Regions from separate parts of the Paucibacter sp. JuS9 genome, predicted to be linked through region 2. Evidence: riboswitches for the same ligand, from Rfam matches in the RefSeq annotation. Region 2 holds a riboswitch; the other holds the start of a gene.
The links. A riboswitch is a leader RNA that binds a small molecule or an ion and turns the genes downstream of it on or off. The one in region 2 is predicted to bind S-adenosylhomocysteine.

Region 1: it holds a riboswitch for S-adenosylhomocysteine, as region 2 does, so the genes downstream of both, ahcY (adenosylhomocysteinase) here and metH (methionine synthase) in region 2, are expected to answer to the same signal.

The regions. Positions count from the first base shown of each region.
Region 1 covers NZ_CP194172.1:3,610,513-3,626,385, forward strand. Annotated here, with positions in the region: gene ABT392_RS16035 (lysophospholipid acyltransferase family protein) at 1-726, opposite strand, end outside; gene metK (methionine adenosyltransferase) at 891-2,072, shown strand; gene ABT392_RS16045 (DUF2238 domain-containing protein) at 2,220-2,831, shown strand; gene ABT392_RS16050 (DNA glycosylase AlkZ-like family protein) at 2,828-3,922, shown strand; gene ABT392_RS16055 (hypothetical protein) at 3,908-5,953, opposite strand; S-adenosyl-L-homocysteine riboswitch at 6,125-6,230, shown strand; gene ahcY (adenosylhomocysteinase) at 6,326-7,753, shown strand; gene ABT392_RS16065 (TlyA family RNA methyltransferase) at 7,773-8,543, shown strand; gene metF (methylenetetrahydrofolate reductase [NAD(P)H]) at 8,549-9,391, shown strand; gene ABT392_RS16075 (OmpW/AlkL family protein) at 9,521-10,123, shown strand; gene ABT392_RS16080 (hypothetical protein) at 10,133-11,398, opposite strand; gene pepQ (Xaa-Pro dipeptidase) at 11,395-12,708, opposite strand; gene ABT392_RS16090 (5-formyltetrahydrofolate cyclo-ligase) at 12,741-13,310, opposite strand; gene ABT392_RS16095 (TfoX/Sxy family protein) at 13,368-13,736, shown strand; gene ABT392_RS16100 (LysR substrate-binding domain-containing protein) at 13,733-14,686, shown strand; gene ABT392_RS16105 (5-formyltetrahydrofolate cyclo-ligase) at 14,676-15,251, opposite strand; gene ABT392_RS16110 (lytic transglycosylase domain-containing protein) at 15,274-15,873, shown strand, end outside.
Region 2 covers NZ_CP194172.1:4,690,837-4,706,709, reverse strand. Annotated here, with positions in the region: gene ABT392_RS20995 (ProQ/FINO family protein) at 1-566, shown strand, start outside; gene ABT392_RS20990 (rhodanese-like domain-containing protein) at 523-918, opposite strand; gene ABT392_RS20985 (homocysteine S-methyltransferase family protein) at 950-2,005, shown strand; gene ABT392_RS20980 (HD-GYP domain-containing protein) at 2,006-3,208, opposite strand; S-adenosyl-L-homocysteine riboswitch at 3,285-3,402, shown strand; gene metH (methionine synthase) at 3,463-6,198, shown strand; gene ABT392_RS20970 (glycine zipper 2TM domain-containing protein) at 6,296-6,817, shown strand; gene nudC (NAD(+) diphosphatase) at 6,841-7,644, opposite strand; gene ABT392_RS20960 (YifB family Mg chelatase-like AAA ATPase) at 7,649-9,160, opposite strand; gene ABT392_RS20955 (spermine/spermidine synthase domain-containing protein) at 9,201-10,772, opposite strand; gene ABT392_RS20950 (fused MFS/spermidine synthase) at 10,769-11,380, opposite strand; gene ABT392_RS20945 (TorF family putative porin) at 11,666-12,391, shown strand; gene glnK (P-II family nitrogen regulator) at 12,430-12,768, shown strand; gene amt (ammonium transporter) at 12,797-14,320, shown strand; gene gshA (glutamate--cysteine ligase) at 14,497-15,792, shown strand; gene ABT392_RS20925 (hypothetical protein) at 15,804-15,873, opposite strand, start outside.

The DNA of each region.
Region 1 (15,873 bases), 1.1 Mb from region 2:
TTCGGCCGGAATCGCCGGGGCGGGTCGCACCCGCGCCACATAGCCGCGTGCGCCAGGCAGGCGCTCGCCCCAGATCACCAGCAGGGCCGCGCCGGTCTGCTGCACCAGGCGGCCGGCCAGGGTCATGGTGTAGGCCTCGCGGCCGAAGAAGGGCACCCAGGTGCCCAGGCCTTCCGGCGGCACCTGGTCGGGCAGGAGGCCGACGATCTGGCCCTGGCGCAAGGCACGGATCATCTGCCGCACACCGGCCAGATTGGCCGGTGCCGTGGCCAGGCCGGGGCGCCCCCGCGAGGCATCGACCACATCGCGCATCCAGGGCTTGCGGGCCGGGCGGTAGAGCACGGTGATCGGATGCGTGTCGCCCCAACGCTCGGCAATCGCCTGCGCCGTGACCTCGAAACAGCCCATGTGCGGTGTCAGGATCAGGAGGCCCTTGCCCTGGGCCAGGGCCTGGTCGATCAGCTCCGCGCCGTCCCAGCGCAGCATGCCGCCCAGCGGCTGCGTAGGCGGCCGCAACCACAGCCAGGCGGTCTCGGCAATCATGCGGCCGGCCGAGGCGATGGCCGGCCGGCCCTGCGCCGGTGCCAGGCCCGCCTGGGCCACATTGGCAGCGAAGCGACGCCGGTAAGTGGGTGACAGAAGCCAGGTCAACCAGCCCGCCACGGCGCCCAGCGCGTGCAAAAGCCGCAGTGGCAAGCGGGAGAGCAAACGCATCAGGAGGAACATGTTTCTATAATTCGCACATCGCCGAGTTAAAAGGACAACTTGCGGGGCGACGCGGGGGCAACCCCGCCGGGCTGTTTCCACAGCTCAACAAATGCCGCTAAAGCGTTCGCCGCATCGCTCCACCAGCACGGCAACGCCGATGGACTATCTACTGGAGTGTAAAAGTGGCGAACGATTTTCTCTTTACTTCTGAATCCGTCTCGGAAGGTCACCCCGACAAGGTGGCAGACCAGATCTCCGACGCGATTCTCGACGCAATCTTTGCGCAAGACCCCCGTTCGCGCGTAGCCGCCGAGACCCTGTGCAACACCGGCCTCGTGGTGCTGGCCGGTGAGATCACCACCAACGCCCATGTGGACTACATCCAGGTGGCGCGCGACACGATCAAGCGCATCGGCTACGACAACACCGAATACGGCATCGACTACAAGGGCTGCGCGGTCCTGGTGGCATATGACAAGCAGTCCAACGACATCGCCCAGGGCGTGGACCATGCCTCCGACGACCACCTGAACATCGGCGCCGGCGACCAGGGCCTGATGTTCGGCTATGCCTGCGACGAGACGCCCGAGCTGATGCCCGCGCCGATCTATTACGCCCACCGCCTGGTGGAGCGCCAGGCCCAGCTGCGCAAGGACGGCCGCCTGCCCTTCCTGCGCCCGGACGCCAAGAGCCAGGTGACGATGCGCTATGTGGACGGCAAGCCGCACAGCATCGATACCGTGGTGCTCTCCACCCAGCACGCGCCCGAGTACTCGCTCGGCGACCGCATGACGGACGAGTTCTACGAAGCCATCCGTGAAGAGCTGATCAAGCCGGTGCTGCCCAAGGAATGGGTCAACGCCGACACCAAGTACCTGATCAACCCGACCGGCCGCTTCGTCGTGGGTGGCCCGCAGGGTGACTGCGGCCTCACGGGGCGCAAGATCATCGTCGACACCTACGGCGGCGCCTGCCCGCACGGCGGTGGCGCGTTCAGCGGCAAGGACCCGTCCAAAGTGGACCGTTCGGCCGCCTACGCCGCCCGCTACGTGGCCAAGAACATCGTTGCCGCCGGCCTGGCCCGCCAGTGCCAGATCCAGGTGGCCTACGCCATCGGCGTGGCCCGCCCGATGAACGTGACGGTCTACACCGAAGGCACCGGCGTGATCCCCGACGACCAGATCGCCAAGCTGGTCAACGAGCATTTCGACCTGCGTCCCAAGGGCATCATCCAGATGCTGGACCTGCTGCGCCCGATCTATTCGAAGACGGCGGCCTATGGCCACTTCGGTCGGGAAGAGCCGGAATTTACTTGGGAAAGAACCGACAAGGCGGCCGCGCTGCGCGCAGCGGCCGGGCTGTAAAGCCCGGCAACCGCCTTGCGGTTCGGCCGTCTTGGGGCGGCGCTCATATCGCTTGCGATGTGAGCGCAGACCACAAGGCCGCAGCGATCGCCAACCCTAAGGGCCACTCCGGTGGCCCTTTCTCATTTCCTCTGCACAATCCGGCGCATGCCCAGCATCCGCCCCTTGCAGATCACCGCCGCAGCAAGCCTCGCGCTGCTGGCCTTCAGCTACTTCGGCGCCTATGACCGTGCCACCTGGTGGATGGAGGTCGCGCCGGTGATCATCGCCTGGCCCTTGCTTCTGGCCACGCACGAGCGATTCCCTGTCACCAGGCTGCTGCTGGCCCTGGTCTTCATCCATGCCGCCATCCTGATGCTGGGCGGCCATTACAGCTATGCGCGGGTGCCGCTGGGCTTCTGGATGCAGGACCTGCTGGGCCTGGCGCGCAACCCCTACGACGGCATCGGCCATCTGGCCCAGGGCTTCATCCCGGCGATAGCCGCGCGTGAGCTGCTCCTGCGCAAGACACCGCTGAAGGCCGGCGCCTGGACCTTCACGCTCGTTACCGCCGTGTGCCTGGCCATCAGCGCCATCTACGAGCTGATCGAATGGGGCGCCGCAGTGGCCATCGGTCAGGGCGCTGACGAGTTCCTCGGCACGCAGGGCGACCCCTGGGACACCCAGAAGGACATGGCCCTGGCCTGGCTGGGCGCGATGCTCGCGCAATGGCTGCTGGCACGCTGGCACGACCGCCAGCTGAAGAGGCTGCAGGCATGAAGGCACCGACGCTCGACGAGCTGCGCCGCTACGCCATAGCCCGCACACTGTTCAAGCCGACCACCCTGCCCGCAGCGATCAGGAAGCTCGGCTTCGTGCAGGCCGACCCGATGCGAGCACCGGCCCGGGCGCAAGACCTGATCCTGCGGCTGCGCGTGAACGACTACAAGGCCGGCGACCTCGAACAGCGCTACACGCGGCTGCAGATCGAGGAAGACTGCTTCGTCAACTACGGCTTCGTGCCGCGCGACTGGCTGCCCCTGATGCACCCGCGCATCGAGCGCAAGCCCTGGGATGCGGAGCGCAGCAGGCATGCGCAGCAGCTGCTGGACTTCGTGCGGCAGAACGGCCCCACACATCCGAAACAGCTGCTGGAGGCATTTGCGCACCATGGCCGCATGCCGGGCTATTGGGGCGGTGAGCTCAACGTCAGCACGCAATTGCTCGACGGCCTGCATTACCGGGGGCATCTGAGGGTGAAGCGCAGAGACAGCGGCACGCGCGTCTACGAAGCGATCACGCATTCACCCGCGGACGACAGCCCGCAAGCGCGCCAGGCCCGTGCCGAGGCCTTGATGGACAAGGTGGTCGCGCTGTATGCGCCGCTGCCAGCAGCCAGCCTGGGCTACCTGACCACGCTGCTGCGCTATGGCGCGCCGCACCTGCAGGCGCAGACGCGCGCCGTCTGTAAATCTGCAAAGGATCGCTACGCGCATGCGCAGATCGACGGCGAAACCTGGTACTGGCCGATGGATGAGAAACCGCGCTCGGCGAAGTACCGCGCGCCCGAAGGCGTGACCCTGCTCGCGCCGTTCGACCCGGTGGTCTGGGACCGCCGCCGCTTCGAGCGGCTGTGGGGCTGGGAGTACCGCTTCGAGGCCTACACGCCGGCCGAGAAGCGGACCATGGGCCACTACGCGCTGCCGCTCCTCTGGGGCGAACAGATCATCGGCTGGGCCAATCTGCGCGTCGAGCGGGGCCGCCTTGAGTCTGAGTTCGGCTTCGTCGACAAGCGCCCTGCAGGCGCGGCATTCAAGGCCGCGCTGCAGGAGGAGCTGGACGCCGTGGCCCGCTTCCTAGCGCTTGCCTAGCCAGCGCTCGACGCGCTGGTGGGCCTGCTCGCGCTCGTGTGCGCGGCGGGCCTGCCGCGCCTGGCGGCCGGCTTCTTCGTACGCTTCGCGCAGGTCAGCCATCTGCGGCTTCAACTTCACGACCGAACCCTGCAGCGGCGCGCCCAGCACCAGGTTGGCACGCCAGCTTTCGCCCTCGCGCATCTGCAGCGGCGCCGGCAGCTTGTCGAAGTCGCTGGCAGGCATCCAGGGCACGATCTTGCCGGCGGCCAGCTTCAGGCGGGCCCGCAGGCGCGGGTCGCCGATGCGGCCCCGCTGGCCCCAGCGCACATCGCTGGTGACGAGCGCGTCGTTCACCCGCGGCACGAAAGCCGTGTCGCGCAAGACGTCCAGGCGCAGGCTCATCAGCGACTCCTCCACCGTCATTGCCAGGTCCTCGAAGCGCGAGCTGTAGGCGTACATGTCGGTCGCCAGGTCGGCTGCGAACATCGCGCCGATCTGCGTGCCGGTGTAGGCCTTCTGAGCTGCCGTGGCCGTGACACCCTGGAACTTGACCTGGCCCAGCGCCTGCAGCTCGCTGCTGGTCAGCGGGTAGGCCTGCTTCATCAGGTCAGACACCAGCAGCTGCTGGTTGTAGCGCTCGCCAATGAAGGCGTTCAGCGTGGTGCCGGACAAGAGCTTCAGGCTGGCGTAGGTCTCGGCCGGCAGGAAGTCATTGGCATGCGAGAGCTCGTGATACAGAAGCGGGCCGAGATCGGTCAGCACATCGTCCAGGCTGCGCGTGGTGCGCTTGGCTGGGTCGTAGTAGATGCCGTAGCTGTCGTTGGCCTTGGCATAGCGCCAGACATCCTGGAAGGACAGGCCATTGCTGAAAGCACCGCGATAGTCGGGTGCTTCATCGATGGTGTCGCGTTCCTCGGGCGTGATCCAGACGTTGTCGGCATCAAGGTAGATCGCGCCGGTCACCGGCTGGTAGAACGAGGGCCGCACATGCGAGCCGATGACAATGGCCGTGGTGCTCATCAGCATGCGGCGGAAGTCGCCACGCGCGTCATGCGTCTGCAGGAAGCGCTCGAAGTTGGCGCCTTGCCAGTCATGCGACACGACCACACGGTCCATCACCTGCGCGATGGTCGGCAGCGCGCCATTGCTTTCGTGCCCCAGCAGGGGCAGGCGGCCGACGGTGCAGGCGTTGCTGGCCGTCAGCGCCGGGTCATAGACGCAAGCGACCAGCTGCGAGGCGTAGGCGCCCGCCGCTCGGTAGGCATGGACGCGCGACACATGATCGCCCGCCCACACGTGGGTGTTGCTGGCGGAAGCCGGCGCCTGGTCGAGCTTCTCGACCAGGACGAACACCTCCTGGCTGTCGCTGCCGCTGGCGGTCTGGACGGTGGCGCGGAAGCGCAGCAGCGTGTCCTGCGTGACCGTGGGCGCCACGAACTGGCGGGCCAGGGTCTGGGTGTCGACCTCCTGCAGCGCGACGGTCGGGCCTTCAAGCTGCGCCCATGTGACGCTCTGGATCGTCTCGCCAGCGCCGGCCCAGGCGCGCATCGACGCATTGCCACCCATGCGCACGGCCTGGTGGTTGCGCACCAGGGCCTTGGCGGCGGTGGTCGGCGCGGTGATGTTCAGGGACAGGTCGCGCGTCTGCGTGGCGCCTGCGGGATCGGTGTAGCTGACGCGGAAGCCATAGCTGCCGGCTGCCGTCGGCTCGAAATGGATCAACTGGGTCTGGGCGCTCAGCAGCGTGACCGTCGGGCCGCTGGTCTGGGTCCATTGTAGGTTCTTGATCGGGCCGCTGCAGCCCAGGATGCCCGCGGCGGCCTGTTTGCCCACCAGCGCACCATCGGCCTGGATCGAGGCCACCGAGCTGCTGCCGGTACAGGCATTCGTGATCGGCGTGGGCGCTGGCGTGGGCGTCGAACCACCACCACCACCACCACCGCCACCGCCTCCCCCGCCACCACCGCCACATGCGGCCAAGACCATGGCAGCGCTCAGCGCCGTCCAGCGAGCCAGCGCGTGCCAGCCCTCATGCTTGATTGTCGTCATCTGCTCCCCGCTTTGCGGGCTCCCTGGTACTGTGAATGGGCCGGGCGCTGCCCCGCAAGCGGCGCGCTCGTGCTCCAAGGGCGCGAATTTTCACACGTGGACTTTCTGTTTTCGGCCCACTGAACATGCTGGTCTACCCGCATCCAGCATCGACTGGCGCTAGAATTGCGGCCGTCCGAGGAGCGTTGCAACCTTTCACCCCCACCCGGGGCACACAAGGCCAGGCTCGGATGACGAAGTTGCCCGGCAGCTTCAATTGCAACCGCGCTCACCCGCCATGTCTCGCGTGGGTGACCGTTCGTCTCAAGACCGTTTGTCTCAAGACAAGTCCCCATCAGGCATCAGCGGCTTCATGACCGAAGGAGCTATGCAATGACGACCACGACGCTGTCCGCCGACCAATACCTGATCAAGGATCTGAGCCTTGCCGCCTGGGGCCGCAAGGAACTGAAAATCGCCGAGAGCGAGATGCCCGCCCTGATGGCGATCCGCTCGGAATACGCCGCTGCGCAGCCGCTGAAGGGCGCTCGCATTACCGGCTCGCTGCACATGACGATCCAGACCGCCGTGCTGGTCGAAACCCTGCAAGCCCTGGGTGCCGAAGTGCGCTGGGCCTCCTGCAACATCTTCTCCACGCAAGATCACGCTGCCGCCGCGCTCGTCGCCGCCGGCACGCCGGTGTTCGCCTACAAGGGCGAGACGCTGGAAGACTACTGGGACTACACGCACCGCATCTTCGACTTCGGCCCCAAGGGAACTGCTGGCGAAGGCCCGAACATGATCCTGGACGACGGCGGCGATGCCACGCTGCTGATGCATCTGGGCCAGCGCGCCGAGAAGGACCTCTCCGTGCTGGCCAATCCGGGCAGCGAAGAAGAGCGCATCCTGTTCGCGGCGATCCGCGCCAAGGTCGCGCAGGACCCGACCTGGTACACCCGCAAGAGCGCCGAGATCATCGGCGTGACCGAGGAAACGACCACCGGCGTGCACCGCCTGAAGGAAATGTCGGACAAGGGCACGCTCTTGTTCCGCGCCATCAACGTCAACGACTCGGTCACCAAGAGCAAGTTCGACAACCTCTACGGCTGCCGCGAGTCGCTGGTGGACGGCATCAAGCGCGCCACCGACGTGATGATCGCGGGCAAGATCGCCGTGATCGCCGGCTATGGCGACGTGGGCAAGGGCTCGGCCCAGGCCATGCGCGCGCTGTCGGCGCAAGTGTGGGTCACCGAGATCGACCCGATCTGCGCGCTGCAGGCCGCGATGGAAGGCTACCGCGTCGTGACGATGGAATACGCCGCCGACAAGGCCGACATCTTCGTGACCACCACCGGCAACAAGGGCGTGATCCGCCATGAGCACATGGCCGCGATGAAGCACAACGCCATCGTCTGCAACATCGGCCACTTCGACAACGAGATCGACATCGCCTCGATCGAGAAGTACGAGTGGGAAGAGATCAAGCCGCAGGTCGATCACGTCATCTTCCCCGATGGCAAGCGCATCATCCTGCTGGCCAAGGGCCGCCTGGTGAACCTGGGCTGCGGCACGGGCCACCCGAGCTACGTGATGTCGTCCTCGTTCGCCAACCAGACCATCGCCCAGATCGAGCTGTTCGCACACAAGGACGCCTATGCCGTGGGCAAGGTCTATGTGCTGCCCAAGCACCTGGACGAGCATGTGGCCCGCCTGCAGCTCAAGACGCTGAACGCCCAGCTGAGCGAGCTGACCGACGAGCAGGCCGCCTACATCGGCGTTCCCAAGGTCGGCCCCTACAAGCCGGACACCTACCGCTACTGATCGAAAGAAAGAGCCAGCGATGCGCGCCGACCAAGCGCTGCTCGGCCTCGGCATCGCGCCCACCCGGTCTGCCGCCCAGCGGCTGATCGCGGCGGGTGCTGTCGAATGGCGCTCCGGCGCCAGCTGGGTGGCGATCAAGAAAGCCGGGGCCGAAGTGCCCGAGGGCGCGGAACTGCGCGTCAACGACGACGCGGAGCTGCGCTATGTCTCGCGCGGCGGCCTGAAGCTGGAAGGCGCGCTGGCAGCGGCGGGGCTGTCGGTGCAGGGGCTCACCGTGATGGACGTGGGCCAGAGCACCGGCGGCTTCACCGATTGCCTCTTGAAGCACGGCGCGGCGCGCGTGGTCGGCATCGACGTCGGTCACAGCCAGGTGCATGAGTCGCTGCTGGCGGATGAACGGGTCGTCGCGCTGGAAAACCTGCACGTGCGCGAGCTGGTCGGCTCAAGCTTCGCCGAGCATGCGCCCAAGGGCGGCTTCGAGCTGATCGTCGGCGACCTGAGTTTCATCTCGATGCTGGGCGTGCTGCCGCACCTGAAGCCCTGGCTGGCGCCCAAGGGCCAGGTCTTGCTGCTGATCAAGCCGCAGTTCGAGCTCGGAAAAAAGGCCCTCAACAAGGGCGGCCTGGTCAAGAGCCCGGCGCAATACCCGCTGCTGCAAGCGCAGGCCCGCGAGGCCGCGGCGGCGCAAGGCTGGCAGGTGCTGGGCTGGTTCGACAGCGCCATCACCGGCGGTGACGGCAACAAGGAATTCTTCCTGTGGGCAGCCGCAGGAAATGAGAACAAGGATTGAAGAGCATGACGACGACGCCGGTAAGTTTCGAGTTCTTCCCACCCAACACGCCGGTGGGCGCCGAGAAACTGAAGACCGTGGTGCAGGACCTGAGTGTCTTGAACCCCCAGTACTTCAGCGTCACCTATGGCGCCGGCGGCTCCACACGCGACAAGACCCTGGCCACAGTGATGGACATTGCGGCCGCGGGCTTCGAGGCCGCGCCGCACCTGTCGTGCGTGGGTTCCACGCGCGAGAACATCGCCGAGATCCTCGCCACCTACCGCGCGCAGAACATCCGCCGCGTCGTGGCCTTGCGCGGCGACCTGCCCAGCGGCACGGCCACGGCCGGCGAATTCCGCTACGCCGCCGAGCTGGTGCGCTTCATCCGCGAAACCCAAGGCCCGGACTGGAAGATCGAGGTCGCGGCCTACCCCGAATACCACCCGCAGCAGCGCTATGCGGCCAAGGACCTGCAGCACTTTGCAGACAAGATGGGCGCCGGCGCCAGCGCCGCCATCACGCAGTTCTTCTTCAACCCGGACGCCTACTTCAACTTCGTCGATGAAGTGCGCAGGCTCGGCGTTGACCAGCCCATCGTGCCGGGCATCATGCCCTTCCACAACTACGCGCGCATCGCCCAGTTCGCGCAGCGCGACGGCATCGACATCCCGCGCTGGGTGGCCCTGAAGATGGAAGGCTTCATGGACGACAGCGCCTCGATCCGCGCCTTCGGCCTTGACGTGATGACGCGCGTCTGCGAGCGCCTGATCGCCGGCGGCGTGCCGGGCATCCACTTCTATACGCTCAATCAGTCGGGCTTGACGCTGGAGTTGTGCAAGCGCCTCAATCTCGCGCCGAACTCTTGATCTGACACAAGTGGGGCCCGACCCCGGCTTCGGGTTTCCGGCCGGTTTGCGCCACCTCAAGGGTTTACCCGCCCAACCTCGATTCAATGGCTTCCATCGGGAATGTTCCCGCAGACAAGGAGCCCTTGAATGACCAAGAAGATCTTCGCCCTGGCCGTCCTGGCCGCTGCAAGCACCGTCGCCGCAGCCGCGGAAGGCCCGTTGCTGGTGCGCGTTCGTGCCGTCCACCTCGACTCGGCGAACAAGGACACGACCGGCCTCGGCTTGACGGTCAACAACAAGACGATCCCCGAGATCGACTTCAGCTATTTCGTCACGCCCAATATCGCGGCGGAACTGATCCTGACCGTGCCGCAGAAGCACACGCTGTCGGCCGGTGGCGCCGAGATCGGCTCGCTCAAGCACCTGCCGCCGACACTCTCGCTGCAGTACCACTTCGCGCCTGAAGCGACGTTCCGCCCCTATGTCGGCCTCGGCGTGAACTACACCAACTTCAGCGGCGTGCAGTTCGCTCCCGCCGTGGTCACGGCGCTGGGTCCCAATATCAAGCGCAGCAGCTGGGGCCTCTCGGCACAGATCGGCGCCGATATCGAGATCAGCAAGGGCACCTACCTGAACATCGACGTGAAGAAGGTCAAGATCGACACCGATGTCAGCTCCAAGGGCACCAAGGTCGGCACGTTCAAGGTCGACCCGATGCTCGTGGGCGTGGGTCTGGGCTGGCGCTTCTAAGCCCAGCGCCTAGCGGTAGCGCTGGGTCGGCGAGAGCTGGCGCAGCGCGTACTTGATCAGCTGGTCCTGCCCGTCGTAGAGCGTGACCAGCTCGACCACCTCGAGCCCGGGCTTGCCCAGGGCCGCCCCGGCCGCCACGTCCGAGGCCGCCTTCGCGGCGGACGCTGCGGCGGCCTTGTAGGCCGGAAGCTTCGCCAGCAGCGCCATCAGTTGCGCGGGCGAAAGCTTGCTGAGGTCCTGAGCAGGAAGCTGCGCCACCACCTCGGGCGGCAAGTCCGGTGGCAGCAGGGTTTTCACGCGCAGGTGCCGCAGCAGGCGACGCCCGCTGTCGAACTTCCTCTCGTCGGCCTTGCCCAGGCGTTCGCGCAGCTGCTCAGGCCGCGTCGTGCCGGCCTGAAGCTCACGTGCAGCCTGCGCCAGCGGATGATCCGAGGCCAGCAGGGCCGCGTCCACCGGCTGCTGGGGATCGTCAGCAAACTCCATCACCACCCGGGTCTCGTCCGACCAGCGCTTGTCGCCCATGGGCAGGCGGAACATGCGCTCGCGCAGCAGAAAGCCCCAGTCGTACTGCGCGCCCGAGCCCTCGGTCAGGCCCTGCAGCATGGCATTGCTCAGGGCCATCCGGCGCTCGCCATCGACCAGGGTGACGGCAAAGAGGGCACGATCGGCAAAGCTGCTGCCGCTGGACCAGGTGTTGTCGCAGCTGTCAGGCTGCGACGTCAGGGCCCGCACCATGCGGCCCAGGAAGCCGACCTTGTCGCCGCGCGCCACGCCGCTCTCGAAACCCACCTTGCACTGCAGGCGCAGGTCACCCAGCCGCCGCTCATTGGGCGGCAGGCCCGGCGTGCGGATGTCGGCCCGCCAGGTCACGCGACCGTCCAGCAGCTTGCTCTTCAGCTCGGTGGCATCGGGATAGCGGTTCCAGGCCGGGTCGATCGTGAAGTTGTCTTCGGCATCCAGCGGCACCGGCACACGGCCCTGGCGCGTGACCAGGGCGAGGTTGATTCTCTGCTGATGCTCGGCCTGGGTGCGCGCATAGACCTTGAACTTCAGCTCGGCCAGCGGTGCCAGCGCATGCAGCTTTTCGAACAGCTCGCGCGCTTCGTAAAGCGTGGCCAGGGTCTTGAGCTCGCGCTGGGCGGTCGATTCGCCCTGAACCTCGACCTTGGCGAGCTGGGCATCTGGCTTGGGCTCGATGGAAGGCTCCGTCTGCGCAAGGCCTGGCAGCGGCAACGCAAGGCAGAGCAGCAGCAGGATCGGCTGACAAGTGTTCATCGCAGCGCCGCGAACGCATCCCGGGTCATGTTCTCCGGCGCGCCTTCGGCACGGCAGGCGACGTCGTCCTCGATGCGCACACCGCCATGGGGAAGCAAGCGGTCCACCTTGGCCCAGTCCACCGCCGCTGCATTCTTCGAAGCGCGCAACTGCTTCAACAGCGTCGGGATGAAATACAGGCCCGGCTCGATGGTCACCACCATGCCGGCCTCGAGCTTGCGCGTCAGGCGCAGGTAGCGATGACCTTCAGGCTTGGGCGAGACAGCGCCGGTGTCATCGGCCATGAAGCCGCCGATGTCGTGCACCTGCAGGCCGAGCAAATGGCCGATGCCATGCGGCATGAAGATGCTGGAGACGCCTTCGGCCACGATGGCCTCGGCGCTCATCTTCACGACGCCTTGCTCCGACAGGATCGCAGCCAGCCGGCGATGCGTGCTCAGGTGGATGTCGCGGTAATCGGTGCCGGCGCGGACCTCGTCCACGAGAGCCAGCTGAGACGATTCCATCGCCGCCAGCAGGGCCTCGAATTCCTCATGGCCGCCGCGGCTCCAGGTGCGCGTGATGTCGCTGGCATAGCCGTTGACCTGCGCACCGGCATCGATCAGGAAGCTGCGCGACTGGCTTGGCGCAATGGCGTCTTGATACTGGTAATGCAAGACCGCGCAATGCTCGTTCAGGCCGACGATATTGGTGTACGGCAGATCGCGGTCGGTGTGGCCGGTGGCAGCCAGATAGGCGCGATGGATCTCAAGCTCGGAGGCGCCGGCCATGAAGGCATCACGAGCGGCCAGGTGTCCCTTGGCCGCGCAACGCGAGGCGGCGCGCATCTGTTCCAGCTCGTACTCGCTCTTGAAGGCGCGCGGGTACTGCAGGAGGTGCAGCAGTTGTTCGGGGTTGTTGGGCGTGACACCCGCCAGCGCCGCATCGGCCTCGCCAATGATGGCCAGCCTGCCATGGCCTTGCAGATGCGCGGCGGCCTCGGCTGCGTCGCTGATGATGGCGATCTCGAAATGCCCGACCCAGTAGCCGCTCGGCGGGCTTGGGGGCACATGCCAGTAGTCGTCCGGCTGGTAGTACACCAGCAGAGGCTTGCGGCCCGGGCGGATCAGCAGCCAGCTGTTCGGATGCTGCGTCAGCGGCAGCCAATGCTTGAAATGCGGATTGGGCTGGAACAAATAGGGACGGTCATCCAGGAAGGCGAACTTCTCGATGCCGGAGGCGATGGCCAGCGCGTCAAAGCCGCTGCGGCTCAGGGCGTTCTCGGTGCGCTGCTGCAGCTGGGCAATGTGTTGGGCGTAGAGCGTATTCATGCCGGCATTGTGGCGCAGACACCGGGCCCGGCTCAGCCGTTCACATCCCAGACCACGCCCTCCTCGGTCAGCATCGCGTCCAGCGGCACATCGTGCGGCTCGGCTTTGAGCAGCGGCTGGAAACCATGCGCATAGCCGATGCCGGCCGTGGCCGGGCGCGGCTGCAGCGCGGCCAGCGTGCGGTCCATGAAGCCGCCGCCATAGCCCAAGCGCAGGCCGCAGGGCCCGTAGCCCAGGCAGGGCACGATCACCAGCTGAGGCTCGAAGACCTCGGTGTCCTTGGGCTTCGGGATGTCGTAGGCGTCTTCTTCCATCGGGCAGCCCGGGTACCAGACATGGAATCGCAGGGTGCCATGCTCGCGGTCCACCACCGGCAGGCCGATGCGGCGCTCGGGGTGGGCCTCGCTCCAGCGATAGAGCGCCGGCAGCGGGTCGAACTCGCCCTTGATCGGCCAGTAGGCGCCGATGGTCATCTCGCGCCTGCGCACCAGCCAGACGCGCAGCACGCTTTGCAGCTCCTCAGCGAGCTCAAGCCGGTGAGGCAGGTCCAGCCGATCCTGAATCAGCTTGCGGCGCAGGGCGGCACGGTCATTCAAATCCACGGCGACAACCTCCATCCATAGGCGGACCTGGGCATTGTGGCCGACTACGATAGCGCCATGGCCGCCCTGAATGAATTCGTCGCCCATTGCGTGGAACTTCTGCAGCCCCTGGGCAGCGTGCGCTGGCGGCGCATGTTCGGCGGCTACGGCATCTACCTGGACGACTTCTTCATTGCCATCGTCGCCGACGAGCAGCTCTACCTGAAGACCGACGACATCAACCGCGCGCAGTTCGTGGCGGCGGGCTGCGAGCCTTTCGTCTTTCAGCAGAAAGATGGCGCGACGATGGAGATCAAGTACTACCGGCCGCCCGAAGAGGCGCTGGAGTCACCGGCCCTGATGCAGCCCTGGGCTCGGCTGGCGCTGGATGCAGCCTTGCGTGCGGCGCAGGCCAAGACAACCCCGGCCAGGCGCAGCAAGGCATGAGCAGAACGCCGGCCCGACAGCGCCCACTGGCCATCGGTCCGCTGCGCGCGTTCGAAGCCGTGGCGCGGCTTTCCAGCTTTCGGGCCGCGGCTGATGAATTGAACCTGAGCCCCTCGGCCGTCAGCCGCCAGGTGCAGGCCCTGGAAGACGAAATCGGCACCGCCTTGCTGTTGCGTGGCAGCCGCCACGTGGAGCTGACGACCGATGGCGCTGAACTGCTCCGCGCCACCAAGGCCGCAGTGAAGAAGCTGGACGACACCGTGCGCCAGATCCGCGAGACCCAGGGTCGCCGGGTGGTCACCGTCTCGACCTTTGCCTCCTTCGCCTCGCTGTGGCTGCTGCCGCGGCTGCAAGACTTCCAGCGCCAGCATCCAGACATCGACATCCGCGTCTCGGCGCAGGATGCGATGGTCGATCTGGACGAAGGCGAGCTCGATCTCGCGCTGCGCCATCAGCGCAAGTCCGCGCCAACACCGGGTGCCGAGTGGCTGTTCGACGAGATGCTGAGCCCCGTGGCCAGCCCTGCCCTGCTCGCCCAGGGTCCGGCCCTGCGACGCGTGGCCGATCTCGCGCGGCACACGCTGGTAGAAGACGACGACGAGCGCCGCTACGACGGCTCCTTGAGCTGGCGCTCATGGCTCGCGGCGCAGGGGCAGCCGCACCTGCAGCCGCGCCGATGGCTGTATCTGAGCTATGCGCACCAGCAGGTGCAGACCGCGCTCGCCGGCCAGGCTCTGGCCTTGGGGCGATTGGCGATGTGCCAGCAGGCGCTGCTGCGCGGCGAACTGGTCGAGCCCTTCGGTGCCAGCGCGCGGGCCGAAAGCCCCTATGCCTACTGGCTCCTGCTGTCAGCCCAGGGCCGCGAACGGCCGGAGGTCTTGCAGTTTGCAGCCTGGATCCGCGAGCAGGCACAGGTCTGCCGAGGCGACATGGACAGCCTCAGGGGCTGATCACTTCGGTCTCGGTCAAGACCAGGGTCAGGGCCTGGTCATGCGGCTCGATCGCAAAATGCGTGCGCCCCAGGTTCCAGGCCAGGCCGACGCTGATCACGCCTGGATGCTCGGCCAGCCAGCGGTCGTAATAGCCGCCGCCATAGCCCAGCCGGTAGCCCTCGGCCGTGAAGCCCACGCAGGGCACCAGCACCACATCGGGCTGCACCAGCGCACCGGCGCTGCTGCCGATGCCGCATTCGTCGTTCACCGTGGGCACCTGGCCATCCCAGCGACGGTATTCCATGCGGCGGGGGCTCTTGTAGGCGAAGGGCAGGGCCAGGGGGCAATCCAGCAGTTCTGAATGAGGAAGCAGCGCGTCGGCTGCGTTAAATTCACCTTCAAGAGGCCAATAAAGCCCCAGGCATTGCGGTTCCAATTGCTCCAGCACCGCGTGCAGGGAGCGGCTCAGCGCCAGCGCCGCAGCATGAGCGGCCGGCGTGGCCAGCCATTCTTTGCGGCGCGCCAGCAACTCTTGCCGCAATTCGGCCCGCGAATGCGCTGCGGAAGGCTTGGGCTGTGGCACTGTGGCATCCATATTGAGCAAGATGAAAGCGTTGTTGTTGATGATCTCGAAGAGCCGCAGCCGGGCCCTGGCCTGGGCAGTATATGGAGCAGCCCTGCTGGCTGCGCCTGCCCTGGCTGCGCCCAATCCGGAACCGCTGAACCAGGCCAGGCAGGCGCTGGACAAGCGCGACCGCAAGCAGCTGAGCCAGTTGAGCGTCGAAGCCGAGCGCAGCCAGTACCTGCTGGCACCCTGGATCGCCTATTGGGACCTGGGCCTGCGCCTGGCCGAAGTCAGCCAAGCGGAGGTCGAAGCCTTTTACACGCGCTGGCGCGGCAGCTATGTGGAAGACCGGCTGCGCAACGACTGGCTTCTGGAGCTCGGCCGGCGCCGCGACTGGAAGAATTTTGTCCAGGACTTTCCGCGCTTCAGGATGAATGACGACCGCGAGGTCACCTGCTATGGGGTCCTGACCGAGTACCAGGCGGGCCGCGACGTGAAGGCCACGGCCCGTGCCACCTGGCTGGCCCAGAAGGACGGCGACGACGGCTGCAATCTGCTGGCCACCACGCTGTTTGAGGCCAGGAAGCTGAGCCAGGCCGACGTCTGGCTCAAGCTGCGGCTCTCCATCGAGGCCAACAAG
Region 2 (15,873 bases):
TGTTCACCGGCATGCAGAAGCCCCTGAAGCTGCGCATCCAGGCCGACATCCAGCAACGTGCGCCGGGCAGGTTCACCAAGGCCCAGCTCTCAGCCTTCCTGCGCCGCCACACGGGCAGCACCGGCTACCTGATCGCCCTGGGCAAGGCCACGCATCGCTACGACCTGGACGGCCAGCCTGGTGACGAGCTCCTGGAGGAGCACCGCCTGGCCGCCCGCGAGGAACTCAAGCGGCGCCGCGGCGTGCAGCAGGAGCGCGAGGCGCTGGAGAACCAGCAGCGCAACAACCGCGCCCAGCTCCTGCGCGATTTCCAGCGCACCACGCTGACCGAAGCCAATTTCTGCGTGCTGAAAGGCCTGACCCTGGAAGAGCTGCCCGGCATCCTCGAGATTGCCAGGAAGGAAGCCGCCGAGCGCCCGCCCGAGATGGAACAGCGCCCGCGCGAGCCGCGCCCGGACCAGCGTCGCCAGCCGCAGCGCCGAGAAGGCGGCGGCCGGCCCGGCGCCAACCCCAGCACCGGCCCTACATCTGCTCCCAAGGCAGGCCGTCGAAACGCCAGCCGCTGAGGCGGCCGCGCTGGAAGTTGGCGTCGATTTCACCCTCGAAACCATGCAGCACGTTGACCACCTCGGTGAAGCCGGCGGCCTCCAGGGCCTCGCCGGCCGCCACGGTGCGCTGGCCTGAGCGACAGATCAGGACCACCGGCGTGTCCAGCCGATCGCGCGCTTCGCGCCGCACCTGGGCCACGAACTGCGCGGCATCCGCCTGCATCTCCGGGTATTCATACCAGGCCAGGTGCACCACGCCCGGCGGATGGCCCACATAGAGGTATTCCAGCTCCATGCGGATGTCCAGGAACAAAGCCTCGGGCCTTCGTTGCAGGAAGGCGTGAGCGTCCTTCGGTAACAGGTGCTGCATGGGGTCTTGCCTGGTTTCCTACAATGGGCACATGAAGAACGCCTCCATCCGCTACACGCGCGGCGCCCAGCTGCCGGACATTCTGCAACAACGGATCGCCATCCTGGATGGCGCCATGGGCACGATGATCCAGCGCTACAAGCTGGGCGAGGCCGATTACCGCGGTGAGCGCTTCGCAAATCACCACAAGGACCTCAAGGGCAACAACGACCTGCTGGTCTTGACCAAGCCCGAAGTGATCTCCGAGATCCACGAGCAGTACCTGGCGGCCGGCTCCGACATCATCGAGACCAACACCTTCGGCACCACCTCGGTGGCGCAGGAAGACTACGAGCTGGGCGAGTACGCCTACGAGATGAACGTGGCCGCCGCCCGGCTGGCCCGCGCCGCCTGCGACAAGTACTCGACGCCCGAGAAACCGCGCTTCGCCGCCGGCGCCCTCGGCCCCACGCCGCGCACCGCCTCGATCAGCCCGGACGTGAACGACCCCGGCGCCCGCAATGTCGATTTCGACACCTTGCGCGCCGCCTACTACGAGCAGGCCAAGGGCTTGCTGGAAGGCGGCGTCGACCTGTTCCTGGTCGAAACCATCTTCGACACACTGAACGCCAAGGCCGCCATCTTCGCGCTGGACGAGCTGATGGAAGACACGGGCGAGCGCCTGCCGGTGATCATCTCCGGCACGGTGACCGATGCTTCCGGCCGCATCCTCTCGGGCCAGACCGTGACCGCCTTCTGGCATTCGGTGCGCCATGCCAAGCCGCTGGCCATCGGCCTCAATTGCGCGCTCGGTGCCACGCTGATGCGGCCCTACATCGAGGAGCTGGCCAAGGTGGCCGGCGCCACGGCGATCAGCTGCTACCCGAACGCCGGCCTGCCCAACCCGATGAGCGACACCGGCTTCGACGAAACACCGGACGTGACCGGGCGGCTGATGGAAGAGTTCGCCAAGTGCGGCTTCCTGAACATCGCCGGCGGCTGCTGCGGCACGACGCCGGGCCATATCGCCGCCATCGCCAAGCAGGTGTCGGCCTACAAGCCACGCGTCAGCGGGCAGAAGTTCTTCAGCGAGCTGGTCGAGGCTTGATCAATACAGTTTGAGCAAGCGTTCCATATTGACGTGCAGCTTGAGCTCGTGGGGCGCCAGGCTGGCCGCCACGGCCTGTGCGGCCAGGCGGGTGTCGCGCGGCACCGGCTCGCTCAAGGGGTTGCCGCTCTTGCCGATCAATGAGGCCACCAGCGGCTCATTGGCGCTGTGGCCGCGCTTGGCGACAACGCCCATTTCGTTGTTGGCCAGGCGCACCAGGCTGCCCGGCGGATAGAGCCCCACGGCCTTGATGAGCGCCGCGCCCGCCTCGTCGGGCTTCTGCAATTCGTCCAGATAGACCGCGCGGGCCGCAGCACCCGCTGACATCGCCTTGCGCGAACGGCGCGGCGACAGGCGGGCGGCAAAGATGTCGATGCGACGAAGCATGCGCGCCAGCTGCTCGGCGCCACCCCGGCCCGCCAAGGGCCCCGGGCCCGCTTCATGGCGCAGCATCAGGGTCTGCAACCAGAGTTCGTCTTGCACGCCCAGCGTGCGCAAGAGTTGCGGCGCCGTGGCGGCGCGCTGCCGCACTTCCTCGCGCTGCGCCTCCGTGAGCGCATCGTCGCGGGCACAGAGCCGGTCCTGCAGTTCGCTGATCGCGATATTCATGCTCAGGGCCGCGCGGGTCAGTGAGCCGCGCCATTCCTCGCGCCAGCCCAGGTTGCGCGCGCAGAGCTCGGCCAGCAGCAGGCACAGGAGGCCATGCTTGGCGCTGTACTGCTGGTACTCGTGGCTGACATCGAAGACCAGGCGCATCAGCATCGCATCGGCGTTCTGCTGCACGCGGGCCATCATCTCGCCATAGTGCAGCTCGAAGCGGTTGGCGAAGTCTTCCGGCTTCGGGTCGCGCAAGAGCGTGTGCACATGCAGGATCAGATCGACCCAGGCCGCCTGGTCGCTGAAGCTGACCGGGCCGCGCTTGGCCAGCGTTTCCGGGCGGTAGTCCGCCTTGGCACCGGCGATGCTGCCCAGGGTGGCGCCCTGGTGCATCATCGTGTCCATCTTGTGGTTGAGTGCCTTCTGGTATTCCTTGGTCTCGTGCGCCTGCACATAGGCGCCGCGCTCGATCAGCGCCTGCACCTGCGGCGTGTTGGGCAGCACCTGGCCCGAGGCGAACAGCAGCTTGCCGCTCGCATCGCGCAGCGAGAAGCCCAGCACCTGGCCGATGCGCAGTGAGTTCGGTGGAAGATGGATGAGGTCCAAGGATTTACGCTCCCGTTCTTTCACGATTGTCGGCCTTGACGGACATCTGCTGAAGCCCTGCGCGTAAAATCCCGCACGGTCCGAGGAGCGTTGCGACGAGGGGCTACCCCAGGGCAGCCCGCCGCCAGGCTTGGACCGGACGGCCGATCACCCCGGATTCACCCGATGGCCGTCTCCAACGACGCTCACCGAACCCTGTATTCCCTGGGGGCCGCGGTGAGTGCGCGGCCCGATCTGAAGCTCCTGAGGCCGCCATGACCGCATCCACCGCCACCCGCCCCGCACCGATGAAGCTCTCCGGGCTTGAGCCGGTGCTGATCGGCGAAGGCAGCCTGTTCGTCAACATCGGCGAGCGCACCAACGTCACCGGCTCCAAGGCCTTTGCCCGCATGATCCTGGCCGGCCAGTTCGAGGAAGCGCTGGCCGTGGCCCGCCAGCAGGTCGAGAACGGCGCGCAGGTCATCGACGTGAACATGGACGAGGCCATGCTGGACAGCAAGGCGGCCATGGTGCGCTTCCTGAACCTGATCGCCTCCGAGCCCGAGATCGCCCGCGTGCCCATCATGATCGACTCGTCCAAGTGGGACGTGATCGAAGCCGGCCTCAAGTGCATCCAGGGCAAGGGCATCGTCAACTCGATCTCGATGAAGGAGGGCGAGGCCGAGTTCCGCCGCCAGGCCAATCTGGTGCGCCGCTACGGCGCCGCCGCCGTGGTGATGGCCTTCGACGAGAAGGGCCAGGCCGACACCTTCGAGCGCAAGATCGAGATCTGCGAGCGCGCCTACAAGATCCTCGTGGACGAAGTCGGCTTCGACCCCGAGGACATCATCTTCGACCCCAACATCTTCGCCATCGCCACCGGCATCGAGGAGCACGACAACTACGCGGTCGACTTCATCAATGCCACGCGCTGGATCAAGCAGAACCTGCCCGGCGCCAAGGTCTCGGGCGGCGTCTCCAACGTGTCGTTCAGCTTCCGCGGCAACGACCCGGTTCGCGAGGCCATCCACACCGTCTTCCTGTATCACGCTATTCAAGCCGGCATGGACATGGGCATCGTCAACGCCGGCATGGTGGGCGTGTACGACGAACTGGAGCCGGTGCTGCGCGAGCGCGTGGAAGACGTGGTGCTGAACCGCCGCCCGGACAGTGGCGAGCGCCTGATCGAAGTGGCCGAAAGCGCCAAAGGCGCCGCCAAGGACGATTCGGCCCGTTTGGCCTGGCGCGCTGGCGACGTGAATGCGCGGCTCTCGCATGCGCTTGTGCATGGCATCACCGACTTCATCACCGAAGACACCGAGGAATGCTGGCAGGCAATCAAGGCCACCGGTGGCCGGCCGTTGCACGTGATCGAAGGCCCGCTGATGGCCGGCATGAATATCGTGGGCGACCTGTTCGGCCAGGGCAAGATGTTCCTGCCGCAAGTGGTGAAGAGCGCGCGTGTGATGAAGTCCGCCGTGGCCCACCTGATTCCCTACATCGAGGAAGAAAAGCGCCAGCTCGAAGCGGCCGGCGGCGACGTGAAACCCAAGGGCAAGATCGTCATCGCCACCGTCAAGGGTGACGTGCACGACATCGGCAAGAACATCGTCACCGTGGTCCTGCAGTGCAACAACTACGAGGTCGTCAACATGGGCGTGATGGTCCCGTGCCAGGACATCCTGGCCAAGGCCAAGGTCGAGGGCGCCGACATCATCGGCCTCTCCGGCCTGATCACGCCGAGCCTCGAAGAGATGCAGCATGTGGCGGCCGAGATGCAGCGCGACGACTACTTCCGCATGAAGAAGATTCCGCTGCTGATCGGCGGTGCCACCTGCAGCCGCGTTCACACGGCCGTGAAGATCTCGCCGCACTACGAAGGCCCGGTGGTCTATGTGCCGGACGCCTCACGCTCGGTGGGCGTCTGCTCAGAGCTCCTGAGCGACGAGCGCGCCGCGCGCTTCATCGCCGAGCTCAAGGCCGACTACGACAAGGTGCGCGAGCTTCACGCCAACAAGAAGCAGACGCCGCTGGTCACGCTGGCCGCCGCGCGCGCCAACAAGACCAAGGTCGACTGGGCGGGCTACCAACCGCCGGCGCCGAAATTCATCGGCCGTCGCGTCTTCAAGAACTACGACCTGGCCGAGCTGGCGCAACACATCGATTGGGGCCCGTTCTTCCAGACCTGGGACCTGGCCGGCCCTTTTCCCGCCATCCTGAAGGATGAAGTCGTCGGCACCGAGGCACAACGCGTGTTCAGCGACGGCAAGCGCATGCTGCAGCGCCTGATCGAAGGCCGCTGGCTGACCGCCAATGCGGTGCTGGGCCTCTACCCGGCCGCGCAGGTGAATGACGACGATATCGAGATCTACAAGGACGAGAGCCGCAGCGAGGTATTGATGACCTGGCGCGGCCTGCGCATGCAGTCGGAGCGCCCGGTGGTGGACGGCGAGATGCGCCCCAACCGCTGCCTGTCCGACTACATCGCTGCCAAAGGCAGCGTGCCTGATTACATCGGCATGTTCGCCGTTACCGCCGGCATCGGCTGCGACAAGAAGGAAGCGCAGTTCCTGGCCGATCATGACGACTACTCGGCCATCATGCTGAAGGCCCTGGCCGACCGCCTGGCCGAAGCGCTGGCCGAACGCCTGCACCAGCGCGTGCGCACCGAGTTCTGGGCCTATGCGTCCGATGAAGCGCTGTCCAACGAAGACCTGATCGCCGAGAAGTACCGCGGCATCCGCCCGGCGCCCGGCTACCCGGCCTGCCCCGACCATCTGGTCAAGGCCGAGATGTTCCGCGTCTTGACGCCGGAAGAGATCGGCATGGGCCTGACTGACAGCATGGCCATGACGCCCGCTGCCAGTGTGTCGGGCTTCTACATGGCGCACCCCGAGGCGAGTTACTTCAATGTCGGCCGCATCGGCGACGACCAGGTGCAGGATTGGGCCGCTCGCATGGCGCTGGACCAGCGCGATGCCGAGCGGGCGCTCGCGCCGCTGCTCGGCTAGTCACATCCTCTTGCATCTCCAAGCCCGCTGCGGCGCCACCGGCGCTCGCAGCGTGACAAGCTTTCGGCCGTAGTTCTGATAACGAGAGGCCCAGCCCATGAAGTTCCCCCTCACTGCCAGCCAGACCATTGCCTCCATCGCCATCGCCGGCGGCTTGCTCGGCGGCGCCTTCGCGCTGGGCAAGATGAACAGCAGCAGCAGCACGCCACCGGGGCCACAGGCGGCGACCGATGACAGCGAGGCGGCGCCCGCCAAGCCCTCGGCCCCGGCGGCCAAGGCCGATCTGTGCAAGGGCTGCCTGCGCGTCGTGGAAGTGCACACCGAGGAGCGCACCAGCAAGACCAGCGGCGTGGGCGTCGTCGGTGGGGCCGTCATCGGCGGCCTGATCGGCAACCAGATCGGCGGCGGCAACGGCAAGAAGCTCGCCACCGTGGGTGGCGCCGTTGCCGGCGGCTATGCCGGCAACGAGATCGAGAAGCGCCGCAACACGCACAAGGTCTGGGTGGTCAAGCTGCAAGCCGATGACGGTACGACACAGACGCGCGAGCAGGCCAGCAACCCAAACCTGCAGGCCGGCGACGTGGTCGAACTGCGCCAGGGACAGCTGCTGCGCCGCTGAAGCGGCGCACGCTGCCTGAGCGCTCAGCCCCTTGAGCGCAGCCAGTCCGCCGTGTCGCGGATCAGGTGGCCGGAGATGCTGAAGCGCGGCGGAATGCCGGGCAGCTCGTCGATGTCGAACCAGCGGGCATCCTCGATCTCGCCTGGCTGGGGCACGATCTCGCCACCCACCCATTCGGCCGTGTAGGCCACCATCAGGCTGTGCGGAAAAGGCCAGCTCTGGCTGCCGTAGTAGCGCAGGCCTTGCACTCGTACGCCCACCTCCTCGGCCACCTCGCGGTGCACGCACTCTTCCAGCGACTCACCCGCCTCGACAAAGCCCGCCAGCGCGCTGTATGAGCCGGGCGTGTAGCCGGGCGATCGGGCCAGCAGCAGCTCGCGGCCGCGCCAGATCAAGGCCATCATGGCTGGATTGATGCGCGGGTAGACCGTGTGCTGGCAGGACGGGCAACGCCGCGCGCGCTCGTTCGGTACCGGCACCGTCGGGGTGCCGCAGACACCGCAGAAGGCGTGCGCACGGTCCCATTCCAGCACCTGTGCGGCCCGCGAAGCCAGGGCCATCAGCGGCTCGGGCAGGACCCGCATCGCGGCGCGCAAGGGATGCGCTTCCCAGCCACTTGGAACTTCGTCCAGCCGCATGGTCCAGCTGTCCAGCGCACCCAGCCGGCCCAGGTAGTGGCGCGGCGCCGCAGCTGGCGGCTCGCTGGGGCGCAAGACCTGGCCCTCCTGCAGCAGCAGCTGGCCATCGACGAAGGCAAAGCACCAGGCCTCGACCGAGGCAGGTGCGAGCGGCGCGGTGGCCGGGACGAAGAGATCGTTGTCGCTCATGCCATCAGGCTACAGGAAAGCCGCGCCGCAGTTGCACTGCCTCGGCCAGATGGCCGGTCGTGATCAGGGTTTCATCGGCCAGGTCCGCCACGGTCCGGGCCACTCGCAACACGCGGTGGTAGCTGCGCGCCGACCAGCCGAGGCTGGTGGCCGTCTTGTCCAGGAAGCGCGCCTCGGCCGCGCCCAGCTGCGCATGCTGGTCCAGCGCCTGGGCCGCCAGGCGGGCGTTGCTGCAGCCCTGGCGATGCAGGGCACGCGCCCGCGCCGCGGCGACGCGGGCGGCAACCTCGGCGCTGCTTTGGCCTCCTGCCGCGCTGGCCATCGAGGCCGGCGCCACCGCCGGCACCTCGATGCGCAGGTCGATGCGGTCCAGCAGCGGCCCGCTGAGTCGGCCTTGGTAGCGGCTCACCTGTTCCGGCGTGCAGCGGCAGGCCTGCACCTGGCTGCCATGATGGCCGCACGGGCAGGGGTTCATCGCCGCCACCAGCTGGAAGCGGGCCGGGAACTCCGCATGTCGGGCCGCGCGGGCAATCAGGATGCGCCCTGTTTCCAGGGGCTCGCGCAAGGCCTCAAGGGCCGTCCTTTGAAATTCGGGGAATTCATCCAGGAAGAGCACGCCGTGCTGTGCCAGGGAAATCTCGCCCGGCCGCGGCGGCGAACCACCGCCCACCAGCGCCACACTGGAAGCACTGTGATGCGGCGACCTGAACGAGCGACGCCCCCAACGCGCTGGCACGAAGGCGCCGGCCAGGCTGAGCACGGCAGCCGATTCCAGCGCCTCCTCATCATCCAGCGGCGGCAGCAAGCCGGGCAGACGCTGGGCCAGCATCGACTTGCCGCTGCCCGGCGGGCCAATCAAGAGCAGGCTCAGCTCGCCAGCCGCGGCGATCTCCAGCGCCCGCTTGGGCGCGGCCTGGCCCTTGATGTCACGCAGGTCCGGGCCTGGCTCCGCCGCCTGCCGGGGCGCCGCCTGGGCGCGGGGAAGCTGCTGCTCAGCAGCCGGCAGCAGGCAGGCCACCAGGTCGAGCAGATGCGCCGCCTCTCGCACGTCCACGCCTTCGACCAGCGATGCCTCCGCCGCACTGGCCACTGGCAAGAGCAGGCGCCGCGGCGAAGCCTCGCGCCGCAAGGCCAGCGCCATGGCCAGCGCGCCGCGCACCGGGCGCAGATGCCCGGCCAGCGAGAGCTCACCGGCGCATTCGAATCCATCGAGCCGGCTTGCATCGAGCTGGCCACTGGCCGCCAGGATGCCCAGCGCAATCGGCAGGTCGAAGCGTGCGCCCTCCTTGGGCAGGTCGGCGGGCGCCAGATTGACCGTGATCCGCTTGTCATGGGGAAAGGCCAGGCCACTGCTCTGCAAGGCGGCCCGCACCCGCTCACGCGCTTCCTTGACCTCGGTATCGGCCAGGCCCACCAGGGTGAAGCTGGGCAGGCCGTTGGCCAGATGCACTTCGACACTGACCGGCGCCGCGGCCAGGCCGTCGAGCGCGCGGCTGTGGATCACGGCCAATGACATGGACGCTCCCCTTGTGAGTTAGCAAATGCCGGCGATTGTGCTACGGCGTTGGCGGCAGCAGGGGTGCCAGCAGGCCGAACAGCGGCGGCTGCCCATGGCGGTATTCGCTGATCATGTTCAGATCCGTGATCACCATCGGCGGCACCGCACCGGCGTTGGCCTGAAGGTACTCCGCTGCCGGCTGCAGGGGTTCATTCAAGAGCTTCCAGGCCACGTGAGGCTTGGTGAACAAGGCTTCGCCAAAGCTTGGCTTACCGCCGGTGCGGCAGGCACGCAGGACGGCCTCTGCATCGGGCCGGCGTTGCAGCGCAGCGGCGCTCATGTAGGCGAAGTTGCCGTAGCGGATGACGTGCGGAAATACGGCCAGCGCCGTGGCATACGCATCGCGGCTGCTGGTGGTGTTCATGGCCGCAACGCCACCGGGCGCCAGATGCCTGCCCAGCTCGCTCAGGTACTCGTGCGACAGCAGGAGCGTCGTGTACGCGCGCCAGTGGAAGGTGGTGTTCTGGAAAATCAGGTCGTACTGCGCCTGCGGATGCGCTCGCAGCCAGCGCCGGCCATCGTCGATGTGCAGGCGCACGCGTGGGTCGCTCAGGAGCGGCGCCACCGCCGGATAGCGCGAGATCATTTCGCGGTAGCCCGGGTTGATCTCCACCACGTCAACCTGCTCGACACCTGGAAAGCCCAGGATGACCTCGGTCCAGGCCCCGGTGGACAGGCCGATCACGAGCACCCGGCGAGGCTTGTTGTGCAGCAGCGCCATCAGGTAGGCACGGTCCAGTCCGTTCGAGTTCTGTGCCATGTCGACATTGATGCGGCCGTCATAGGCGTTGCCACCATAGGTGGTGTCGCTGTCGTCGCCGTGGGTGACATGCAGGATGCCGTGCTTGTTCTGGATCAGGTGCGCCAAGGGTGCGTCGCCCTGCCAGGGCTCGGCGACCTTGTCGATGACGACCAGGGGGTGCACGACCAGGACCAGGCCCAGCGCCAGCAACGCCGCCGGCATGGCGAACCAGCTGACGCGCCGCTGCGGCGTTGCAGCGAGCGTCAACAAGCCCAGCAGCGCCGTCGCGCCACACACCAGCGCCCAGACGCTCTCGACCCGCAGCACATCCAGCAGCCAGAAGCCGGTGATCAGGGGGCCAAGTGCCGAGCCCATGACATTGGCCAGATAGACACGCGACACCGAGCGACCGAGGTCAGCTTCGGCCGTCGCGGAGCCGAGGTGATGGACGATGGGGAACAGAACGCCCTTGGCGCCTGCGGTCACCGCGATCATCAACACCAGGCCGGCCAGGCGAATTGGCGAATTGCCAAGCAACGGCGCCATCAGTTGCAGGGCGACCAGGTCCAGCGCCGCGGCCCAGCACAGCGCCCGTGCCGCCGAAGCCAGCACGGCTGGACTGTTCGCACAGATGCGCCGCCCGACGACGGCACCAATGGAGATGCCCAGCAGAAAGGCCGCCAGCACGATGGCGAAGGCCTGGGGTCGCCCCTGCTGCCCGAAGGAGAGCAGCCGGACCCAGAGGATTTCCTGGCTCAGCGACAGCAGGCCGACGCTGAAGGACAAGGCCAGGGCCAGACGGCGCAGCCCGGTTTGGTTCTCGTTCATGCCGCGGCCCTCCCGCGCAGAGCGCTGGCAACGATCAGGCTTGCTGCGGCATTGAGCGCGGCCGCCAACCAGACGGCCTGACGCAGGTCCAGCCAATACAGCAGGAAGAAGCCAATGGCCAGCGCGCCAGTGGCCGCGCCCAGGGTGTTGATGAAATACAGCGTGCCCGTGGACACGCCCACATTGCCCGAGCTCCGCCAGGCATGAGCGACCAGCATTGGCAGCGTCGCGCCCATGCAGACGGTGGGCAAGAGGAGCAGGGCAAAGCTCAGGGCCGCCGCCGCCGGCCTCGACAGCCCGGCGAACAGGGCTGCGCAAGCCTGCAGCAGGTCCACGCTGACCAGGCCATAGGCCGCGATCGCGCCCTCGAACAGGCAAAAGGCCAGGAGGATGCGGGCCGGCCAGCGATCAGCCAGCGCACCGCCCAGCAGGGCACCGAGACCCAGGCCCAGCATGAAGGTCGAGACCACGATGGTCACCGACTCGATGTCGACCCCGATCACCACGAAGAGCAGGCGTTGCCAGGCCAGTTGGTAGACCAGCGCCGCAAAGCCGGAGAGGAAGAAGGCGGTGGCCACCCGCAAGGTGGCACGAGATCGCTGGCTCAAGAATGACCTCCGGATGTTCGTATCGCGGCCGATGCTAACCCGGCGCAAGCCCTTGCCGTCCCGACCCCATCCGCACGCTTGTGGGGCGCGCACCAGACTGGCGCAAGCGGCGCAAATGAGCCATTGTGGTGCACCGCGACCAGCCGATACGGCACGTGAGCCCTGCCTTCCCCGGGGCACAGCCCCTGGAACGGACCAAACCGGTGCTGGCACGGAAGCTGCAAGAGCTGGCTTGAAATCCTGTTTGCCATCCTGACCCATTCCCCCAATCAAGGAGTCCTGCGAATGAAGCAACAACTTGCCACCCTGGCCCTGGCCCTTTCCGCTGCCCTGCCCGCTTTTGCCCAGGAAGCAGCCGCACCGGTCGATCCCTTGTCCTTCAATGTCAGTGTCACCACCGACTACCGCTATCGCGGCATTTCGCAGACCCGCCTGAAGCCGGCCCTGCAGGGCGGTGCCGATTACGCTTCGCCGAGCGGCTTCTACATCGGCGCCTGGGGCTCCACGATCAAGTGGATCAAGGACGCGGGCGGCGATGCCCCGGCCGAAGTCGACGTCTACGCCGGCTACAAGACCGAAGTCTCCAAGGACCTGCTGCTGGACGTCGGCGTGCTGCAGTACTACTACAGCAAGAACAAGCTGAACCCCAGCGCCAACACGCTGGAGCTCTACGGTGCCCTGACCGCCGGCCCGGTCACGGGCAAGCTGTCGTACAGCACCAGCAATCTGTTCGGCTTCGCCAACAGCAAGGGCAGCCTCTACCTCGACCTGAGCGCCAGCTTCGACCTCGGCGACGGCCTGATGCTCACCCCGCACCTGGGCCGCCAGGAAGTGCGTCACAACAAGACGTACAGCTACACCGACTACAGCCTCGCCCTGTCCAAGGACTTCAGCGGCCTGGTGGTCTCGGGCGCCGTCATCGGCACCGATACCGACGCCTATGTCGGCGGCCCCTCGTCCAAGAACCTGGGCAAGGCCGGCCTGGTCCTGTCGCTCAAGAAGAGCTTCTGAAGAAACAAGCGCACGTCGCACGCACGGAGTAACCCACCATGAAACTGATCACCGCCGTCATCAAGCCCTTCAAGCTTGACGAAGTGCGCGAAGCCCTCAGCGCCATCGGCGTGCAGGGCCTGACCGTCACCGAGGTCAAGGGCTTCGGCCGCCAGAAAGGCCATACCGAGCTGTACCGCGGCGCCGAATACGTCGTCGATTTCCTGCCCAAGGTGAAGATCGAAGCGGCGGTGGCCGACGACGTGGTGGAGCAGGTGATCGAGGCCATCGAGTCCTCGGCCCGCACCGGCAAGATCGGCGACGGCAAGATCTTTGTCTCGCCGCTGGACCAGGTCGTGCGCATCCGTACCGGCGAGACCGGCACGGACGCTCTTTGACAACAAGAAGCCTGTTGGAGAACAAACGATGAAGAAACTTCTCGCCTCCCTGGCCCTGGCCGCTGCGGTCTTCGCGCCCGCCGCCTGGGCCCAGGATCAGGCCGCTTCGGCTCCCGTGGCTGCTTCGGCAGTCGTTGCTGCTGCTGACGCGGCATCTGCAGCCGCACCGGCCGCCTCGGCTCCCGCTGAAGCGGCTTCGGCCGCCGCACCGGCACCCGTGCCCAACAAGGGCGACACCGGCTGGATGCTGCTCTCGACCCTGCTCGTCATCCTGATGACGGTGCCGGGCCTGGCGCTGTTCTATGGCGGCCTGGTCCGCAGCAAGAACATGCTGTCGGTGCTGATGCAGGTGATGGTCGCGTTCTCGCTGATCGTCGTGCTGTGGGTGCTCTACGGCTACAGCTTCGCGTTCACCGAGGGCAACCAGTTCATCGGCGGCACCGACCGGCTGTTCATGAAGGGCCTCTGGGACAACGTCGCCGGCACCTTCGCCACTGGCGCCACCTTCAGCAAGGGTGTGCCAATGTACGAGATGGTGTTCGCCGCCTTCCAGGCCACCTTCGCCGGCATCACGGCCTGCCTGATCGTCGGTGCCTTCGCCGAACGCATCAAGTTCTCGGCCGCCCTGCTCTTCCTGGCCCTGTGGTTCACCTTCAGCTACCTGCCGATTGCCCACATGGTCTGGTTCTGGGCGGGCCCGGACGCCTACACCAGCGCCGCCGTGGTCGATGAGATGAACGCCAAGGCCGGCATGATCTGGCAATGGGGCGCGCTGGACTTCGCCGGCGGCACGGTGGTGCACATCAACGCCGCTGTGGCTGGCCTGGTGGGCGCCTTCATGATCGGCAAGCGCGTCGGCTACGGCAAGGAGGCGTTCACGCCTCACAGCCTGACGCTGACCATGGTCGGTGCCTCGCTGCTGTGGGTGGGCTGGTTCGGCTTCAACGCCGGCTCGGCACTGGAAGCCAACGGCTTCGCTGCCCTGGCCTTCATCAACACCTTCGCTGCCACGGCTGCCGCCGTGCTGGCCTGGTGCATCGGTGAAGCGCTGATGAAGGGCAAGGCTTCGATGCTGGGTGCAGCCTCGGGTGCAGTGGCTGGCCTGGTGGCGATCACGCCGGCAGCCGGCAACGTCGGCATCGGTGGTGGCCTGGTCATCGGCTTCGTCGCCGGCTTCGCCTGCCTGTGGGGTGTCACCGGCCTGAAGAAGCTGATCGGTGCGGACGACTCGCTGGACGTGTTCGGCGTCCACGGTGTCGGCGGCATCGTCGGCGCCCTGCTGACCGGCGTGTTCAACTCGCCCGCCCTGGGCGGCCCGAGCGCCGTCGGCGACTGGGTCACGGTGGCCATGATTGCCCCGGACGCCTACAGCATCGGCGCGCAAGTGCTGACGCAGGCCAAGGCCATCGGCGTGACCATCGTCTGGTCCGGCGTGGTCTCCGTGATCGCCTACAAGATCGTCGACCTGGTGCTGGGCCTGCGGGTCAGCGAGGAAGACGAACGCGAAGGCCTGGACATCACCTCGCACGGCGAGACGGCCTATCACAAATGATCTACAAGCAAGCCCGCCAAAGGGCTTGAGATCGCTCAAGAGCCGCCTTCGGGCGGCTCTTTTCTTTGCGTCAGCGGATCGCCCCGCCGGACCCGGGCCTTGATTCCCTGACTTGTGCCCCTATCTGCGCCAGTCCCTAGAATGAGCCGACACCCAGCTCCAAGAAGCCGCACGCCATGGTCCCCCACCTCATCACCGCTCTGAATGGTCCGATCAACGAGCTGGAGCAGCGCATCCTGGAGTCGATGCCGGCCATCGAACGATGGTTCCGCCTGGAATGGATGGAACACACGCCGCCCTTCTACACCTCGGTGGACGTGCGCAATGCCGGCTTCAAGCTGGCACCGGTGGACACCAATCTCTATCCCGGCGGCTTCAACAACCTGACGCCCGAGATGCTGCCGCTGGCCGTACAGGCGGCAATGGCAGCCATCGAAAAGATCTGCCCTGAAGCCAAGAACCTCCTGCTGGTGCCTGAAAAGCACACGCGCAACACCTTCTACCTGAGCAATGTCGCCACCCTGGTCCGCATCTTCACGCAGGCCGGCCTGAACGTGCGCCTGGGCACGCTGGACGAAACCATCACCGAGCCGACGCCGCTCAACCTGGCCGACGGCACGACGCTGACGGTCGAGCCGCTGATCCGCAACCGCGGCCGCGTGATGCTCAAGGACTTCGATCCTTGCACCGTGCTGCTGAACAACGACCTCTCGGCCGGCATTCCCAGCGTGCTGGAGAACCTGCACGAGCAATACCTGCTGCCGCCGCTGCATGCCGGCTGGGCCGTGCGCCGCAAGACCAAGCATTTCGCCGCCTACAGCAATGTGGCCAAGAAGTTCGCCAAGCTGCTGGGCATGGACCCGTGGCTGATCGACCCGATATTTGCCGGCGCCGGTGAGCTGAATTTCGCCGACGGCACCGGCATCGAGGCCCTGCAGTCGCAGACCGACGCGCTGCTCACCAAGATCCGCCGCAAGTACAAGGAATACGGCATCCAGGACAAGCCCTTCGTCATCGTCAAGGCCGATGCCGGCACCTACGGCATGGGCATCATGACCGTGCGCGACGCCAAGGACCTGGAAGCGCTGAACCGCAAGGCCCGCAACAAGATGAGCGTGATCAAGGACGGCCAGGAGGTCTCCGAGGTCATCATCCAGGAAGGCGTGCCGACCAATGAACGCGTGAACGATGCCGTGGCCGAGCCGGTTGTCTACATGATGGACCGTTACGTCGTGGGCGGCTTCTACCGCGTGCATGCCGAGCGCGGCGTCGACGAGAACCTGAACGCCCCCGGTGCCAGCTTCGTGCCCCTGGCTTTTGCCGAGAGCTCGCAACTGCCCAAGCCCGGCGAGAAACCGGGCGTCAGTGCGCCCAACCGCTTCTATATGTACGGCGTGATCGCCCGCCTGGCCATGCTGGCGGCCAGCTACGAACTCGAGGTCACCGACCCCGAGGCCGAGATCTACGCCTGAGCCGCTTCAGCTCAGGACTGAAGCTTGAGCACATGGGTCGTGCGGGCCTCGTTCTTGCCGACCGTGCCCGAACCCTGGTTG